Regions from separate parts of the Alicyclobacillus sp. SO9 genome, predicted to be linked through region 2. Evidence: riboswitches for the same ligand, from Rfam matches in the RefSeq annotation. Region 2 holds a riboswitch; each other region holds the start of a gene.
What was found. Region 2 has a riboswitch for cyclic di-GMP ahead of GI364_RS18495 (phenylacetate--CoA ligase family protein). Riboswitches for the same ligand answer to the same signal wherever they lie in the genome.
Positions count from the first base shown of each region.

Region 1 (6,546 bases), 2.5 Mb from region 2:
CCTATACCTACCGACGCAGATGAATGAGAAGAATCTGCATTTTGCGGCCTAAAGGCTAGAACCACGTTGTACAGAAAGAAGTAAACTACAGACCGCAGCCAAAATCCCTTTGCAATAATACGCGGTGATAATGCTAAATGAGTTATGTTTCTTGTTGTGACATACTTCATTGCAGTTTCCACTGCATCACGCGTAAACGCCACATCGGCATCCGTGAACAGAAGCCACTTTCCGTTCGCTTGCCGCGCAGCTGTCCACAAAGCGTATGTCTTTCCCAACCAGCCTTCCGGGAGTGTTGTATTGTAAATGACTTTTAACTGGGGCCAATTGTGCGAGGCTTCCTTTAAGACACGTCGTGTATTGTCAATTGATCTGTCGTCGACTACGATGACTTCCAGGTTTGCCCAAGTTTGCTCTCGCAGGGAAGATAGTGTGTGGGGAAGATTCTGTGCCTCATTTCTTGCCGCTAGTATGAGGGAGACTTTTTGGGAATAGAGACGGTTTTGGTCGTCCTCAGCGCTGGAGCCGGACAAGTCCAGAGCTGCTCTCGAAGGCTGTTTACAGTCCCATTCAGCTGACACATGACTATTTTTGAGAGCAACAGCTCTTTTCAGTCCTGGAAAAGATAGTATGGTAAAAATCATCCATGCTGTGAGAGTTGTTGCAGCAAGCAACCAGAGCCACATCACGTTTCGTACCCCCGTCCTTTGTAGACTTATTGTAGCGTATTCTTTCACACGGTGGTAATCTCGTTTTTTGATTTGGATTCGATACTTTCGGAGTTTACAATAGATGAAGAATTTGAAGGATAGTCTTGCAAGAAGGGGAGGAGAGGTAAGCTGTGAAAAGGATTGTTGATGGAATTGCGCTGCTGGATTTGTCCTTGAACTTCGGCGACAGACAGATGGTTATTCATCCAACGCTGTTGTGGGACAATGACGAGGCAGTACTTGTCGACACTGGCTTTCCCGGGATGTTGTCTGACATCAAGACGGAGATGGACCAGGCCGGAGTGCCTTTTGACCGACTGAGAAAAATCATTTTGACACATCAGGATTACGACCACATTGGCGGATTGCCTGACATTATCAATGCGTTGGACCATACGGTAGAAGTGTGTGCACATAAGGACGATGCGCCTTATATTGAGGGAGAAAGACTTTTAATCAAGCACGACCCGTCCCGTGGTACACCTCCTCAAGCTAAGGTAAATACCTTACTTCAGGATGGAGAACTACTCTCTCTGCTGGGCGGGTTGCAAGTTATCTTTAGTCCAGGGCATACGCCTGGACACATAAGTCTGTATCACCCAGAGAGCAAGACCTTGATTACAGGGGATGCTATTGTTTCCGAAGAAGGAAAGTTGTTGGGTCCCAACGAAAAGTTTACACCAGATATGTCTCTGGCCTGGAAATCGATTGCAAAGTTCACAGCATTTAACGTGGAAACAGCCTTGTGTTATCACGGCGGCGTGTGTAATGAGGATGTTAATAAACAGTTTGCTGACCTTGCACAGGCGCATAGTTAATCTCGTTTACGCAGCCGGAAACACTCAGTACAGTCACAGTACCACGGAACTTATATCGTTTCGTGGTACAATTTTGAACGGAGAAAATACTATTGCAAGGGTGGACGCATTTGATAAAAACCGTGTTTTTTGATATCGATGGTACCCTGGTAAACTGGCAAGGGAACCTGTTGCAAAGCACGAAGAGAGCCGTTTTGCAGTTAAGAGAGAATGGCGTTACTCCTGTCATTGCATCCGCCCGTCCTGCTTTTAACATTTACGGATTGATGCAGGAACTTGGAATTGCTTCGTATGTAGCCCTTAACGGCAGCTTAGTGGTATACGAGAACGAGACGATTTATCGAAGTGTGATTCAGTCGTCAACTGTGGATGCGATACGTAAGTTAGTGCTGCAACAGAGTGATTCATTGGTGACTTGTACATCAGATGGTTTCGAAATTGCCAGTCGTGACAGAACGGACATATTGGAAAATTACATGCGCAAATGGGATATGAGCAAGGAGTGTGCCGGCGGTTGCGAAGGGGACGTTCTGCAGCTCGAAGTGATGTGTTCTTCAGAGGGAATTCGTCTGTATACAGAGGGAAACCGACTTGATTTTTATCCGTGGGGGTCTAGAGAAGATGCTTTCAACGCCGTGAACAGGGGAATTTCAAAGGCCTCAGGGATAGAAAAGCTGCTGGCCGTTCTCCATCAGGACAGGTCGGAAGCTGCTGCATTTGGCGACGGCATCAATGACATTGAAATGATGTCAGCAGTGGGTATCGGCGTAGCCATGGGAAATGCGGTCGATGAATTGAAGCACAGGGCCAGTTTTGTAACATTGGATGTAAATGAGGGCGGTATAGCTCACGCACTTGAGAAACTGGGACTTATATAGGTCTGAAGCCAAGTGTGTCCAACAGAGTTGCATGGAAAATACCTGTCGTAGTATTTTGTTAAATTTTCTAGTAAGATGAACACATTAAGAGGAACAGATAGAACGAGCAAACACACCGAAAGGTATGGACGCAAAGCCACGGGTCTACAGGTATCACTGCCCAGGACAGCCGGGTTGCTCCCCTTACACAAGCCAACGGATAAATATCCGTGAAGAAAATTCCTAAAAGACATTCGTTCCTTAGTCGTGATGAACTCACGCTTATAGTACTATAAATAGCACAGTCTAACTCTCTTTCCCGATTATGTTTGTGACGATACCAGAGTCATAAGTGACCGATGGGATACGCCTGTTTGTCGGCTTTTTACGGACAACGAAGAGATGCAGTGCATAAGTTAACGCAGTAATTCAAGTGAAAGGTAGATGATGAGCATTCAAGGGAACCTAAATAATTGGAAACGGCAGATTGCTCCTTTCGAGCAGTGTCATCGTGGAAAGAGCTTGTGGCAACTTGCAACGACAATTATTCCCTTTTTTCTGTTATGGTACCTTGCCTTTGAGAGCCTAGCTGTCTCCACCGTTCTCGCATTATTGCTTACGATTCCAACTGCGGGATTTGCTGTGAGGACGTTCATTATTTTTCATGACTGCTGCCATGGAGCCTTTTTTAAGACAAGAAGAGCCAATGCGGTTGTAGGAATCTTAACGGGACTTGTTGTGATGTTTCCATTTTACCGTTGGAAACGTGAGCATTCAATTCATCATGCCACCAGCGGGAACTTGACGAGAAAGGGAGTCGGGGATATTTGGACACTCACAGTGGATGAATACGCTGCGGCTTCTCCGCGGCGTCGGTTGGCTTACCGGCTCTATAGAAATCCCCTGATTCTCTTTGGTTTGGGCCCCTTCTACATGCTGTTAGTTAACTATCGATTTAACAAAAGGAATGCAGGGGTAAAAGAGAGAGTAAATACCTATGCTACAAATGCGGTACTGCTACTCATCATTGCCATCCTTGGCTCCGTATTAGGATGGAATCGGTTTTTAATTGTGGAAGGGCCTGTTTTGTATCTCTCAGGTATGCTAGGAATTTGGTTGTTTTATGTTCAGCATCAGTTTGAAACAACGTACTTTGAACAAGAAGACAATTGGAGCTTTTTTCAAGCAGCGATGCACGGAAGTTCCTTTTACGATTTGCCTAAAGTATTGAACTGGATAACTGGAAACATAGGTTACCACCATATCCACCACTTGAGTTCACGGATACCTAATTATAATCTTCAGGATTTGTATCGAAGTGACACAGCGTTTCAACAGGTTCCACGTGTCGGGATAAGATTGAGTTTTAGAGCTTTGGGATATCGGTTATGGGATGAAAAAAAGAAGCAGTTTATTAATTTTAAGAATGTTAATAAATTGTTAAAGGAGTAAAATAGTATACATGCAATTGTTTATGCTCGATATTATATCGAGCTTTTTTTGAATCCATATTAATGAGGAGGAGCTCCTACCATGACCGTGTATGATTTCGCCGCCAACCGGATTGACGGAAGTGAGCAGTCCCTAGCCGACTATAGTGGAAAAGTCTTACTGATTGTAAACACAGCCAGCAAATGTGGGTTCACCCCGCAATACGAAGGGCTGCAGGCGATCTATCAGTCTTATCGTCAACAAGGTTTTGAGATTCTTGGGTTTCCATGCAATCAATTTGGCAAGCAAGAACCTGGGAACAGCACTGAGATTCAAGAATTCTGTAGTCTAAATTACCAGGTGAGTTTTCCGATGTTTGAAAAGATTGATGTCAACGGTGAGGAGGCTCATCCACTCTATCGCTATCTTAAGTCCAATGCTCCAGGTATACTTGGCAGTGAGAGGATTAAATGGAACTTTACAAAGTTTCTGGTCAATCGTGATGGGCATGTGGTCAAGCGCTACGCCTCGGCCGTCAAGCCTGCCGACATGGGATTAGACATCGAGAAATTGCTTAAAGCGGGTAATTGAGAATTCTGCATCGGCATCTGGGTTATCGCCAAAAAATATCGACTATCCTTCAACTCCTCGAACCAACTGCAACTGGTCAGCTTAATTTGTTTGGACACGGCCCTTGAAGACACCCCTTGCGGATAAATCATGAAGACAAGGCTCATACTCTGCGTAGTAATCACAAAGTATGAGGAGGGGGTCCCATGGCCGATGGGTCAAATATCAACTTCAATCCGCTTGGAGTTACACGTCTGGACGGAGATACTGACATGAAGTTGGTCCACGATAAATACGATGTCTATGTCAACGCTGACTTTGTCGGAAGCAAGGTTCTGCTCAGCGCGGCAGAGTCTGCGGATGATATTTCATCTTATCTTACGCAAGCAGGCTTTAACGGTTTCTCCGCGACTTTGCGCGGAGACCATTTTCATCTCGAAGTCGATTCAGAGGAGAAAGCTGATGAAATGAAAAATCAGCTCAATGTATACCTCAATCTTCGCTGAGTTTCCATCCTTCCATTTGCAGCAAAGATGCAATGGCTTCCGGATTATACCCTCGAACAAACTGTTTACCGATGATTGTGACAGGTGCTTCCAAAGTGCCTGTCTGTTTCATCAACTCTTGGGCAGCGTTCTCTTCGCGAAAAATGCTGATTTCGCGAAATGGCACTCCCAACCGGTTCAGAAAACGCTTTGTCAGCACACATCTCGTACAGTTCGTTGTCGTATACACTGTAACAGGGCTTTGTTTACCAACTGTGTCAGCTATCATGGGCATTTCAGTGCCTCCTTTATTCAATCAGTAAATATTTGGAGGGTTATTTCATTATTTCATTGATGAACAAAGTGCGGTATTCTTGTATCTCTTAGCATAACGAATTCATGTACAAACAGACAACTAAATCGGGGTGTATGGCAGGGATTGGGATCACATTATAGCTTTCGAATTCTAAAATTGTCTCTGAGTAGTGTCCAGTTATAGGTCAGGTAAGATGCGTGTTGTCGTACAGTGTCTCCTGCTGCAGGGCCAAATTGGGTCATAAATGCGTTGACTTCAAACTAGGTCAATGTCACTGTATGCGGCAAGTGTAGTGTTTGATATGCTCAAAAAAAGGTCCCCAAGGTGGGGACCGCAGGCATAACTTTTCAGAGAATTTTATTAATCTGTTGCAGGCTAGTAACTTGCATTCGTGCGAATGTGGTCGAGATAAAAGGGGATTTCAATTCGAAACCCAGGTCATTTACGAATTGATACTTGATTCCAGTTTTGTCGAAAAGGCTTCAGCCGGTTTGGACACGAGTAATAAATATGCAATGCCAGTTACAATTGGCGCTGCAAATGCTGTTAAGTCAGCCCCGCCAAACCACATGATGGTCAATTTACTCTGGAAAAACGAGTTGTTGACAGTCAAGAAGGTCGCAATGACTCCAATGATAAAGGCGGCCATAACCTTCCAGTTCACTCCGCCAGTAAACCAATAGGGCGACGACGAATCAACTGCGTCCAAACCAGATGCATTGTATCTTCCTTTCAAACGCCAGTGATGAATCAAATAGATGGTGGCCCATGGACCAATAAACACAATCATCACGTCGAGAAAATTTTCAAAGAAGTTTACAAAGTTAGGAGAGAAGAAGAGCGCGTATACTGCCACTCCTGTGCAAATAATACCGTCAACTGCGACTGCCCAGTACCTTGGAATCTTAATGCCCATGGACAGGAAACTCATTCCGGAACTGTACGCGTTCAGGTAATTAGCTGTAATATCTCCAACAATTACGGCAATCAGTAATGGGATGGATGCCCAAGCTGGAATGGCTTTGGCAATAGCCATGACCGGATTGCTGGAGAAGGCAGTTGCGCTTACGAATGTTCCGAGCAGTATACCTACACTCATCATTATGAAATTAGCCACTCCACCGCCGAAAAAGGTTACTCCAACAATTTTCCGAGTGGGCGTTTTGGCCGGTAAGTAGCGGGAATAGTCAGCCGAGAAATTGACCCAGCCGTAAAATGTGCTGGCCAAACCGATGGACAAGGCTAATAAGAATGTCGGGAATACACCAGTTGCCGCCATTTTGCTTACAGGTGTTGAAAATGCCCAATTGACGTCCGGAAGGATTGCAAAGATAACGAACACGGCGCAAATAGCAAGGA
Region 1 covers NZ_CP066339.1:1,425,484-1,432,029, forward strand. The annotation lists gene GI364_RS06290 (glycosyltransferase family 2 protein) at 1-686, opposite strand, end outside; gene GI364_RS06295 (MBL fold metallo-hydrolase) at 842-1,528, shown strand; gene GI364_RS06300 (Cof-type HAD-IIB family hydrolase) at 1,639-2,406, shown strand; cyclic di-GMP riboswitch class I at 2,502-2,588, shown strand; gene GI364_RS06305 (fatty acid desaturase) at 2,833-3,837, shown strand; gene GI364_RS06310 (glutathione peroxidase) at 3,919-4,407, shown strand; gene GI364_RS06315 (hypothetical protein) at 4,593-4,892, shown strand; gene GI364_RS06320 (glutaredoxin family protein) at 4,879-5,166, opposite strand; gene GI364_RS06325 (purine-cytosine permease family protein) at 5,630-6,546, opposite strand, start outside.
Region 1: it holds a riboswitch for cyclic di-GMP, as region 2 does, so the genes downstream of both, GI364_RS06305 (fatty acid desaturase) here and GI364_RS18495 (phenylacetate--CoA ligase family protein) in region 2, are expected to answer to the same signal.

Region 2 (6,546 bases):
GGTCATTTAATCGTAATTTTAAACGGGTCACACATCATTCCCCGAGAAGGTACAGAGAGTTGTCCCTGTAATGAGACAGGCAACTTACTAACAATTATCTGCATGCGATTTCTCTGTTAGCAGCTTGTGTGACAAGACGATTTAGGTCTGTAAACTCTGAAAGTTGGCGTTCAGACATGTCAGCTAGGTCCCGAATCGTTTTTGTGCCGTGTTCCTGTCCTTGCTTCATAATGTCAGCAAGATGAGACGCTTCTTCAGATCCTGCCGTAATTGCTTGCGTCACTGAAGAAACCTCCTCAATCCGCGTTGTTACATGGCGGACCGAAGTGGATATCGCGTCAAATGAATTCCCCATCTGTTCAACGCTGTGGATACCGCCTTGTACCTCCGACAATCCTTGCTGCGTCGCCTGAATAGACTTCTCAATGTCCTGTTGAATGCGTTGGATAACATCTCCAATTTGCTGCGTGGACTGTTGGGCTTGATCGGCCAATTTTCTCACCTCGTCTGCGACCACGGCAAAGCCTTTTCCGTGTTCTCCGGCTCTGGCCGCTTCAATCGCCGCATTGAGGCTTAGCAAATTCGTCTGAGACGAAATACTCTTAATGACCTCTGTGATTTGCCCAATCTCATCTGAGCGCATCCGTAGACTGGTGGCTTGATTGGTGATGTCTTCGACTGTCTCTCTAATAGAGTGCATTTTCGTCATAACAGTCTCGACTTCTGCCGTACCACTTGCAGCCGTCTGTGATGCTTGTGTTGCCATCTTGGTGGCTGTCGAGGCACTGAGTGCCACTTGCCGCACAGCCGTTGAAATTTCTTCGATGGCAGCAATACTCTTCATGGCTAAATTCGTTTGAGAGTCTGCAGCTTCTGCCAAACCGCGCATGCCTGAGGCTAGTCTTTCCAGAGATGCCTGTGATGAACTAGCCCCTTTAATGAAAGGGTCTGTCTGTAATGGCAAGTCGTCCCGCGACTGATTTTCTCCTGTCTCAGTCAACATGATTGCCAGCAGGGCATTGATTTCATCTGCTAAAGGTAAATTCTGGTCTAGCTCTTTGAAAGGTTCGTTTGTCTCAAGTTGTTTGCGAATTGTCCGTAGAGCCGTACGTGTCTTGTGTATTTTACCAGAAGTCAACATGTTCTCGCTCCATTGTCTCAAAGTGGGTGACTTAAATTGCCTTGTCTGCGAACTCTTCATCCGTTACCTCGGACACATACTTAAACTTCGTTGTGTTGGATTGTTGCAGCAAGGATGCTTGAGGCACAATTTCTGTACAGGAAACTGCCACTGGAACTTGCAGTTTTGCACTAAGTTCAGCGCTAAGTACATCTTGTTCAGACTGAGATTCACATTCCACGAAGGGCTGATAGAGGAACGCTACTGACTCCTTGTTGAGGACGAATTTCCACGCCATTGGAATGCGCGGTAAGTTGTATACAATTTCTTGCAGGTCGTACAGGGTCCAGGAGTGACCTCCGATACGAGTTACATCTTCCTGTCTCCCATAATGGATGAGTACCGGATGGGAGTTTCCGCAGGTACAAATCTCAGCGGGTTTTAACTCAACAATGTCATGGGTGGCGAAACGAAGCAGCGGCATTCCTTGTCTAAGCGTCGAGAGAACCAATTGCCCTCTCTGTTCAAAGCCAAGCGGTTGGCCGTCGTCATCGACGACTTCGAATAAGACAGTAGGATTATCCAAGTGAAAATGCCCTTGGTGACACGATGTTACCAAACCGCCTGTCTCTGTACTGCCAAAAAGATTGTAAACGGGGACCTTCCAAAGGGACTGCAACCACTTGCGTCGAGATGGAGAAACCAGTTCACCGGCTGCAAGGAGTGCCCTGAGTGAAGTCGGAGTTTGGAATCCTAGTCGTTGTTTGACGCCAGCGAGGATTTCCAATTGAAAAGGGATTTCCATTAACACAGTTGGTTGCGTTCGCTTGATGACGTCAAGAACTCTCACAGGTGTCGATACATCAGACTTGGCTAAACTGATGTGTCCGCATTTTGTATACTGTGTAGCCCATAAGCCAATGAATGAGGCTACGGCAACAGTGAAGGTTAACCGATTTAGCAAGAGGTCTCCCCGCCGAAGAGCTAAGTGTGATTCGCTGACCAGCTTGCTTTCATTCTCTACATCTCGGAAACTATACCAACTGGAAGTAGGTTTTCCGGTAGTGCCGCTGGTCTCGTGATAGGATGCGATGTCGGCTACTGCAGTTCCGAGGAGTGAGAAGGAGTCTGCATCTCGCAACTCGTGTTTTTCCGTGAACGGAATATCTGCCCATGTATCCAGTGAAATTCCATTTAGTTTTTTCTGATAGAAAGGGGACCGTAAAGCAGCTTCAATAAACTGATGATGCACGAGATCATCCTCCGAACCCTGTGTTGTACTCCCATTTTGGATGCAATGGGGCTGTTACCACAACTCACAGTGGAATTGTGTGTTACCACCTGCATGAGAGTCCTCCATGCAACTGTATTCCTTTATCTGCTAGTTTCATATCTCCTCTCATCCGCTGGATACTTTGTTGGCATAAAAAAAACCACACCCATGTTCAGGACGTGGTCGGCCTTGGCGGCTAACATGGGTAACCCGGCGGGCATAGCACAAGATGTACCGTAGCTCCGTGGCTTTGCGTATCTTGGAGTTTCCTCCAAGGGTGCCTTTATCCGTATGTGTAAAATTTTCTCTTCTATAGTACAGCCCTTCAATACGGAAAAGCAATGCTAATAACGAAAATTGCGGAATAGAGGGATATTGTCACAGTGTTTGTCGAAACTCGTTCAATATTTTGGGCCGTATCTGAATGACTTGCGGTGTATACAAGTATTCAGTACAATGTAATTATTACTCTAGTCAAACCATCGGTCATATCTGACACCGAAAGGAAAACGCCCTTATGCAAATGAGTACGATGTTCACAAGCGGCAAAAAGACCCTGTCAGAGCAAGCCTACGAATCTATTCGAGATTCTATTTTAACACTGCGTCTGAAACCGGGACAGACAATTTATGAATCTGAGTTGGCGGGCATGCTGGAGATGAGCAGAACACCGGTTCGTGAGGCGGTACGCATTCTTCTTGTCGAAGAGTTAATTGAAGTTCTTCCTCAACGCGGAATGAAAATTGCTCTTATATCTGAACGAAAAGTGGAAGACACGCGGTATGTTCGAGAGCTTTTGGAGGTAGGGTCCATTCGGGGAGTTGTCCGAAGCTGGAGCAGTGACGAGCCTCGTTGTAAGAGACTTCTTAGGGATTTGGAAATGAATTTAGAGTTGCAGAGGCAAGTGGAAGAAGAGGGGGATTTCGAGGAGTTCCTTCGCCTCGATGAGGTCTTTCATAGATTTTTAATGGGGGTAACCGGAAACAACACTCTCATTTCAATCGTTACGCAGATGCGGTCCCATCTCAATCGAGTGAGATCCCTGACCCTAAAAGAACTGAAAAATGCAGGGTCTCTAACCGACGAGCATCAACAACTCATCGACGCTTTGAAAGAAAAGGATGAGTCTCAGATGGTCGCAATCCTGACGAAACATCTGCGCCGCTTAAACGACGACATGAAAGTGATGAAGCAGGCTTATCCTTCGTATTTTGCTGAGCACTAGGCTCTCGCTTTGCGTCTGGACAGTTGAAACGGGTGTGGTTCCTACTTCAGTGTGGGAAGTATATATGTATATAACAAAATAGCCGTTATGGGTGTCACATGTTCTACAGACTATCCCGCATGCTGAATCAAAGGACGTCTCGGCAGCGGGATTCATCGTGCAGGAGACCGTGTGTCTGTTCATTGAGGTACTTGAGATGGTTATGTGGCTTACGTTATTTGCTAAAGTTGGAACATGGGGACAGGAGATGACACATCAGTGAAGATGACGTTTCGTTGGTTTGGTGAAGTTAACGATAGCATTCAACTCGAAGAGATTCGCCAAATTCCCGGAGTGACAGGAATTGTGGGGGCATTGTACGACGTTCCAGTGGGGGAAATCTGGACGTTGGATAAAATTCTGTCTATGAAGCACTCGATTAACAGTGCTGACCTGGAATTCGAGGTGGTTGAGAGTGTTAATGTACATGAGGATATCAAGTTGGGTTTGCCTGACAGAGACCTGTACATTCGAAACTACCAGGAATCTATCCGGAACCTAGGGAAAGCGGGCGTAAAGGTTGTCTGTTACAACTTTATGCCAGTGTTTGATTGGCTGCGGAGCGACTTGGCGTGGAAGTTGCCGGATGGTTCTGAAGTGCTTTACTACAATCACGAAGAGCTAAAAAATCTCAGCCCAGACCAATTGGTTCACGAAATGGAATTAGCATCTAACGGTTTTGAGTTACCTGGTTGGGAGCCTTATCGACTGAAGGAACTACAAGCTCTGTTTGAAAAATACAGAGCTGTCAGTGAAGAGCAACTCCTGGCCAATCTCAAGTACTTTCTCGAGAAAATCATTCCAGTCTGTGAAGAAGCAGATGTCAGGATGGCTATCCACCCAGATGATCCACCGTGGTCGCTATTCGGACTTCCTAGAATTGTAACTTCTCAGGACAGTATTGATAAAATTGTAAACCTCGTTGACAGCGAGTACAACGGCGTGACACTTTGCAGCGGGTCCCTGGGAGCAAATCGTGACAATGACATTCCGGGAATGATTCGACACTTTGGAGGTATGGGACGCATCCACTTTGCCCACGTGCGCAATCTAAGCTTTGTTGGGGAAAAATCATTTCACGAGACGTCTCATTTGTCCTCAGCTGGGTCGCTGGACTTATTTGAAATTATGAAGGCTTATCGTGACATTGACTTTCAGGGACACATTCGCCCCGATCACGGTCGAATGATATGGGGCGAGCATTCCAGACCGGGGTATGGCTTGTACGACAGGGCACTTGGAGCAACGTACCTCAACGGAATGTGGGAAGCTCTTGCAAAACTATGATATCACTCATGCATGTTGGCCCAATCCCGGAGCGGATATCGCCGCTAGGCACAGACTGAAGTAAGAGCGAAGGAAGCGCCGTCTTTCTTACAATGTGATAGCACGGAACTCTTTAAAGTCATCTTGACTTGGACTGTTTACACCATGGTTATATAGTAGTATGCTAGTATGTAAATTAGGTGTTTGAAGACAATGCAAGCACATTCATTAAAGGGGGCAGTACAATGAATCGTAACAAGAAAGCGCTTTTATCCATTGCCGGTGTGGGCTTGGCCGCGGCAGTAACGGTGACTGGTTGCGGAACCAGCAATTCAGGAACGAACGGTACATCTGGGTCTTCCGGCAAAACGGAGAATATTACTTTTACCTGGTGGACGACGCCTACAAGAACGAAAATGACGAAGAAAGCGGTTCAACTCTTTGAAAAGAAGTATCCCAATATTCATGTCACTATGACCTATGCATCATGGAGCGGCTACTGGCAAAAACTAGCTACAGAAGCGGCGGGAGGAAATTTACCTGACGTGATGCAGATGGATGCGTCTTATTTAGGTCAATACATCTCCCAGGGGTCTCTCAAGAATCTCACTAGCACTTCTATTGATACTTCAGGTCTCAGTAAAAGTGTTGCAGACCTAGGTAAAGTGAATGGGAAACTGTATGCGGTCCCGGTAGCTATTAATACATTCTGCAACATTTACAACCCTGCCCTGCTGAAAAAAGCAGGAATCAGTTTCGACCCGACTAAGAATTATACTTGGAATCAGTTTGCCAATATTCTCATTCAGGTTCACAACAAACTTCCTAACGTATATGGGTCTACCAACAACGTGTGGCAGGGAGCAGAACTCGCCTATTGGGCAACTTCTCACGGTGAGCGGGAGTTTAAAAACGGGAAAATTGGGATGAGTCAGCAGACTCTGACGAACTGGTTTCAGTACTGGTTGAATCTCGAGAAAAAGGGCGGGGTACCATCAGCGCAAAAGAGTTCCTCTTATACCCACTCAAAGCTTCAGGACAGTCCATTTGTGAAGAAAAAAGCGGCATTTACCTATATGCCTATCGGCGAAGGTCCTACTTATCAAAAACTACTTGGTAAACCCATTCAGAGAGTTTTGTTCCCGGATTGGAACCAGTCAAGTAAACCGTATATTCTCCATCCTGCTATGTACTGGACAATTTCATCAAAGTCTAAGCACCCCGCCGCTGCAATGAAACTAGTTAATTTCCTTGAAAACAACCCGCAAGTCTCGAAGACCTTTGGGAACAACCGCGGGGTAACAGCGAATAACAAGAACAGATCGGCCGATGCAGCGAGTCTTGGCGGAGTAACGAAAGTTCAGGACAAGTTCATGGCACAAGTGGAGAAAATCTCGACTCCTTTGCCGATTGATCCTCCGAATGCAGGGCCAATCAGCACAAAAGTCCTTAAGCCGATTGCACAAAAGGTGATGTTTGGGCAACTAACACCTGCTCAGGGTGCGAAAGAATTTATCAAACAAGCAAATCAAACGTTGTCTCAGAAATAGTCGAAGCGAATCGACCCCGCTAGCTAGTGCACTGGCGAGGAGCCTGTGTGAAGCACTGGCAGGCTCCTCACCT
Region 2 covers NZ_CP066339.1:3,927,972-3,934,517, reverse strand. The annotation lists gene GI364_RS18505 (helix-turn-helix transcriptional regulator) at 1-71, shown strand, start outside; gene GI364_RS18500 (methyl-accepting chemotaxis protein) at 95-1,141, opposite strand; gene GI364_RS18495 (phenylacetate--CoA ligase family protein) at 1,173-2,372, opposite strand; cyclic di-GMP riboswitch class I at 2,595-2,685, opposite strand; gene GI364_RS18490 (GntR family transcriptional regulator) at 2,911-3,618, shown strand; gene uxuA (mannonate dehydratase) at 3,877-4,944, shown strand; gene GI364_RS18480 (ABC transporter substrate-binding protein) at 5,169-6,473, shown strand.

Region 3 (6,546 bases), 1.5 Mb from region 2:
AGGGTGCGTATGTCAGCGCACTGTTCTCAATGAGTGCTGCTATAGCTCTGTTGACATCCACTTCCGTCTCGCTCACTTTTCTGTCCGGTGTTCTATTTGGCATCACTTACATTTTCTTGACGGGTGTGTTCATTGTCTGGGGAACCAATTTATTTCCCGAGAACCCTGCCATAGGCATAAGCCTGTCCTTTTTACTTTTAGGAATAGGTCAGACCGTCGGTACGGCTTTGGCCGGCCTTTCCATCGCTGCCTTCTCCTATACCACGTCATTCCTACTCTTTGCGTTTGTAGGACTTGTTGGTTTGGTTGTTCGGACGAATTCTTCTAAATAAGCCTATTTCATGATGTATCTGTCTTGTCATATCCCTTATCTGCGTTGCGAGCAGTTCACTACTCACGTATTACCTCATGAAAGGTCTTCCGCGGTGTTTAGCCAAAAGCGATTGTGAGTCCATAGCCGCTGATTCGGCATTCGACGATTCTACCGCATAAGTATTTTAATGCCAGGACGCCGCAACCTACCAAACACATGTTCAATCGAAAAACTCCAGGTGCCTTCTAGCAACCTGGAGTTTTGGACTTGTTTCGGAGGGGAGCTAAAGCCGGGTCAAGGCTCCTACACGCGGAATTTGTTGACCATTTCCTGCAACTGTTCGGCCATCGTTGTGAGGGAAGCTGCAGAGGCCGTAATCTCTTCCGTAGCAGCGAGTTGTTCCTCGGCCGAGGCGGAGACGGTTTGCATTCCAGCAGCAGTTTCTTCGGAGATTCGTGTTACAGCCTGAGTCGCCTTTATTAATTCTTCTGTCCCTGAGTTGAGCTGTTTGGCTGCTGTCGACACACTCTGAATTTGACTGCTGACAGATTGTACGGACTCCTGAATCTCTTCAAAGGAACGTCCTGCCGTATTAACGGCGTCCAATCCTTCAGAGACTCGCTCTGTCGTCGATTGCGTTGCAGACACGGCTTGTGTTGTTCCTTCGTGAATTTGGGAAATCAATGTCGCGATTTGTTCTGCAGAGTGGGCTGATTGTTCCGCCAGCTTGCGGACTTCGTCGGCCACGACCGCAAACCCGCGCCCGCTTTCGCCCGCTCTGGCAGCTTCAATCGCAGCATTCAGTGCGAGTAGATTCGTTTGCCTGGAAATGTTGGAGATAGCGGTCAGCATTTCATCAATTTCGTCGGACTTCGATCCCAATTGTTCAATGACACCTGCCAATTCACCGACGGTTGTACTGATATCCTGCATTTTCCGCACCGCAGTTTGAACAGACACGTTGCCTGAAACGGTCTTGTCCTTCGCCGTTAAAGCCGTTGCAGACACGGTGTTGGCTGTGCCCGCAATTTGTTCTACACCCTGCACCATCTGGACAATCGACTGTTTGCCTTGTTCCACGCTCTCGGACTGTGTCTGAGCACCGTCTGCAGCCTGTTGGATAGTAGCCGTAATCTGTTCCGTCGCACGCCCGCTTTCCTCGGAACTGGCAGATAGTTCTTCAGCAGAGGCAGCAACCTGCTGTGTAGTCTGGGTAATGTGGGAAATCAGGTTCTTTAGATTTTCTGTCATGCTGTTAATACCATTTGCAAGTCGGCTGGTTTCATCTCTGTTCTTCACTACCAGAGGCTCAACCGTCAAATCCCCTCCAGCAACTTTCCGGACCTGTCTTTCAACGGCAAGAATCGGTTTTGTAATGCTGTACGCCATGAGAACGGTAAGGAGAATGCCGGCAATAATTGAGATGCCAAGGGTAATAAGGATGTATCTTAGTATCGAGTTCGCTCCTGAATTGTAGTCACTTTCATACGATCCCGCTGCGACATTCCAGCCCCAGCCAGCCGGATCCTTGGCAACATATACAATTTTCTTGGCGTCCTTCTTGGAGTTGGGAAGCGGCCATATGTATTGAATGAATCCACCGCCTGACTGTCCCACTTTGACAATTTTCTGTCCAATCATGACGCCGTCCGGTGTCTTTGCGCTCCAGATGCTTGTTCCCTCAATGGAGGGGTGAGCCACTTCAACACCTTGATTGTTGACAATGAAGAAATATCCGTTTTTCCCCAAGTCATAATTATGATTAATTGGACGATGGCCGTTTGCTTCTTTCTTTCCCAGAATCATTCGTTTCACTTCTGTTTGTGCTGTGGGCAGTGTCAAGTCCCCGGCTTGAACCTCTTTGTTTAATTCTTTAATGGTTCCGTTGACAAGGTTGACTTCGGATTTTAGCGCCGCCTTGCTCTGAACATTCAGTTGATTTGTGGCAACCCTCCAGCCAATCAAACCAGTAACAAGGCTTGGTACAATCAGCAGGATGAGCGAAAAGCCAATCAGCTTTTGTCGCAGTGACCTGATTTGAAACAGCACTTTAAGTCTGTGCATCACCTTTGATTTCCCCCATTCTGTGATGTAGCAAGTGGCAAAAAACCAGTCAAAGGACAATCAAAAAACAATAAAAAAACGCCCGGAGCAGGCGCACTTTTGACACTGTGGCGGCCAGGCTGTCATAGGTCGAAGTTGACCCGTAGACCCTGTGGCTTTGCGCCCCAATGTTTCCACTGGTATGCCCTTTGCACATAAAATTGTCCACATGACATCATGTCGGAATTCATTGACCTTGTCAACCGTTTCTTTTCTCCATCAAAACCTCATATAATCATGTTTGTGGGTACTGTTCTGGCACCGCAGAGAAATCCCATCAAGGAGGTACACGAATGACTGTACTGTGGATAGCTGTCGCAGTCGCCCTCGTCGTCATTAGCATTGATTTGCTTTTCATTCTTCCTACCCAGTGGTTGAAAGTGGAGCGCGTAACATGGACACGCCATCCAAATACGAAGATTCTGCAAATCAGCGACCTTCACATTGAACGTAACCGAGTGACAGAAAAGATTCTCCAAGTCCTTGCACAGGAGCAGCCTGACTATGTGTTTCTGACCGGCGATTATCTCGATTCTCTCAAAGCAATGGGTAAACTGAGCCTGTTTCTAAAGAAAATGGCGTTCTATCGAATTCCGACTTACGCCGTGTTTGGGAACCACGATTATCTCTTGCACGACATAATCCCGCTTCTCGAACTGATGAAGGAACACGGAATTACGGTTCTGCGAAACGAAAGTGTCTCACTACCAGAGTTCGACTTGGTTGGTATTGATGATTTTTGCACAGAGAACTCCGATATCGATGCCGCTTTCTTTGAAGTTCAGAAGCAGCGGACTAAGCAGCAAAACCGGACAGACATTCACCAATCTTCGGTTACAGTGCAGGAGCATGTTCACCAAGACCCACAGAGTTGGAGGAACCGCAGGTGCTTCGTCATTACACACGATCCAAATATTGTTCTCTCGATAGATTATCCATACGATGTCCTCATCAGCGGTCATCTGCATGGCAAACAATTTAATGTACCCCTCTTGTTTGCGCTTCAACCGATGGGGTCATTAACAGCACAGGGAATCTATAAAGGCGTTCACAGCACTTCGTATGGAAGGTACTATATCTCCAAGGGAGCGGGGCAGTCCGGTTTCAATGCACGTTTGTTTGTCCGAAGTGAAATCACTTTGCATTTCGTTTAAACTGGAGGGAGGGTGATCCACAGAACGTACAAATTTCCAGCATTATTCTTATGTTAGTTAGAATTCTGATATTTACATAAACACAGTCTATATAGTAAAATTCCTTCGTAGGCAGGTGAGACAAGTCTGTTCGTCGCCCTTTGAGGGCCGCTTGGCTTGTTGCAGTTCATTGGCAACTTTTATTTCATGTTTGCGAAGAAAGGGCATATTGTAGTAGCATCACCATGGAGTGTTTTGACAGGGGCGGGAAGCTGAACTAGGGTAGGCATAGTTTTTATAGTGCATCACAGAGAAAACGCTTACAAAATAGTGACGGTGCGATTTTCGAGAGGATTTTGAAGTTCCTTAGAGGTACTTGCTTTTATTTGTTTAAAGTATAGTATAATATGCGTAAATTGGGTGGCTATAATCCTCTACAAATACTATATTCCATAGTATTCTTGGCTGAATAAGTCATATCGTAAGAAGCGGTAGAATCAAATTTTGATTCATATATGCATGATTCAGATCTATGTCAGCAAAGATGTCAGCAAAGAAAACAGGGGTGAACAGTTTGTCCGTACTCAGTGTGGACTCGTTAAATGTCGAATTCAATCTAAACGGCACTTATTTTCCTGCGGTTCGGGATTTATCACTAGATATTAAAGAAGGGGAAACCTTAGGACTTGTCGGTGAATCTGGATGTGGAAAAAGTGTTACATCACTTGCACTAATTCGATTACTAACCAAATCAGCACGTGTCACTGGAAGTGTCCAGTACAACGGGAAAAACCTACTGACACTGGGAGATAAGGAGATACGGAGCATTCGGGGCGATGAAATCAGTATGATTTTCCAAGAGCCTATGACTTCGTTGAACCCAGTGTATAAAGTTGGCGCTCAGATTTCAGAGATTCTTCTCTTGCACAAGGATATGTCCCCAAAAGAAGCTTTTAAGCATTCCCTAGAGATGTTGAAAAAAGTAGGAATCGCCAGGCCTGAACAAATTTTGCAATCTTATCCTCATGAACTTTCCGGCGGCATGCGCCAACGGGTAATGATTGCAATTGCAATGTCCTGCGACCCGCGTTTGCTAATTGCGGATGAGCCGACAACGGCTCTTGACGTAACCATCCAAGCACAAATTTTAGATCTAATGAGAAAAATTTCCAAGGAATTTAAGACTTCAATTTTGCTTATAACCCATGACCTGGGTGTCGTGGCTGAAATGTGTCAGCGGGTCGCCGTGATGTATGCAGGTCAGATTGTGGAACAAGGGAACGTTGATGAAATTTTTATGGAACCCCAGCACCCCTATACGAGAGGGCTTTTAGCTGCCATTCCAAAAATTGATGCAAAATCCAAGGAACGTTTGCGTCCCATCGACGGCACTGTGCCTACAATAACCAGAATGCCCAAAGGCTGTCACTTTGCGCCTCGGTGTCCTTTTGCTATGGACAGGTGCCGCAGTGAAAAACCGACTTTGTTTGACGTGGCGGACAATCATTCGTCTCGTTGTTGGTTGAATGAGGAAGGGAGACGCGACGCATGAGTGAAGCACTGTTAAACATTGATAATCTAAAGACGCATTTTCCCATAAAGCAAGGATTCCTTCGGCGGCAGGTAGGCGCGGTAAGGGCAGTGGACGGTATCTCCCTACAAGTTTTTGCCGGGGAAACCTTAGGTGTTGTGGGCGAAAGCGGATGTGGCAAATCAACTATGGGCCGCAGTATTTTACGCTTGGTGGAACCGACCAGCGGTAAAATCACATTCGACGGACAGGATGTTCTGGACTTAAACCGTTCAAACATGCGAGCGCTTCGCCGCGAGATGCAAGTTGTGTTTCAGGACCCATACGCTTCCTTAAATCCTCGCTATACCGTCGCTCAAATCCTTTCAGAGCCGATGGAAGCACACCATCTGTACAATGGTTCGCAACGTAAGCAACGTGTCAGTTCTCTGTTGGAGCGGGTTGGACTGGATCCGTCCTATGCCCGGCGCTTCCCACACGAATTTTCAGGCGGACAGCGTCAAAGGATTGGCATTGCTAGGGCTTTAACGCTCAATCCCAAGTTAATCATTTTGGATGAACCGGTTGCAGCACTCGATGTATCCGTGCAATCGCAGGTTATCAATCTTTTGGAAGACCTCCAGAATGATTTTAACTTAACATATATTTTTATTGCGCACGACTTATCTATCGTAAAGCACATCAGTGACAGGGTTCTGGTCATGTATTTGGGGAGAATGGCAGAACTGACGTCTTCGGACGAATTGTTTGCCAATCCTCTGCATCCGTATACGAAGGCTCTTTTGTCTGCGGTGCCGGTTCCGAATCCAAGGGCTAAGAGAGAACGAATCATTTTGAAAGGTGATATTCCCAACCCGTCCAACCCGCCTTCTGGCTGCGTTTTTCATACCAGATGTCCATTGGCTGAACCAGTTTGTAAAGAAAAGGTGCCAGAATGGCGGGAAGCCAAGGCGGGCCACTTTGTGGCATGTCATTTGGTGTAGTATTGCATTGAGAATGTACTGACTGAAACGTGTGGACTCAATCGTGTATTTTTGAAGGGAGGGATGTTTGGGTGTATGGCTTTGCCTGTTCTTGCGTGTAATCTCATGACTCGCTGATAACGAGAGGTTGAGTTTTCATGTAAAAATCGGCAAAATTCTGGCACCAATACAGAATTCTAAAAGTTGAGTTGGATGCAAACTTCTATGAGACTGATTATAAGAGGGGGACTAGAAAGATGGGTGTACGCAAATCCTTGATGGCATCTGTTGCCATTGCAGCTGGAACCAGTCTTCTCGTGGTTGGTTGCGGCAGCAGCAAACCTGCAACAGCAAATTCGAATAACTCCGCAAACGCCAGCAACAGTACGAGTACAGCAACGCCGACTAAGGGAGGAACACTCAACTATGCGCTGCCTTCACAGACGCAGTTGAACTGGTACCTGCCCATCATGACTCCGGCGGCTGACAGTGTATACAACGCAC
Region 3 covers NZ_CP066339.1:244,929-251,474, forward strand. The annotation lists gene GI364_RS01035 (MFS transporter) at 1-332, shown strand, start outside; gene GI364_RS01040 (methyl-accepting chemotaxis protein) at 617-2,377, opposite strand; cyclic di-GMP riboswitch class I at 2,484-2,573, opposite strand; gene GI364_RS01045 (metallophosphoesterase) at 2,710-3,570, shown strand; gene GI364_RS01050 (ABC transporter ATP-binding protein) at 4,094-5,101, shown strand; gene GI364_RS01055 (ABC transporter ATP-binding protein) at 5,098-6,063, shown strand; gene GI364_RS01060 (peptide ABC transporter substrate-binding protein) at 6,300-6,546, shown strand, end outside.
Region 3: it holds a riboswitch for cyclic di-GMP, as region 2 does, so the genes downstream of both, GI364_RS01040 (methyl-accepting chemotaxis protein) here and GI364_RS18495 (phenylacetate--CoA ligase family protein) in region 2, are expected to answer to the same signal.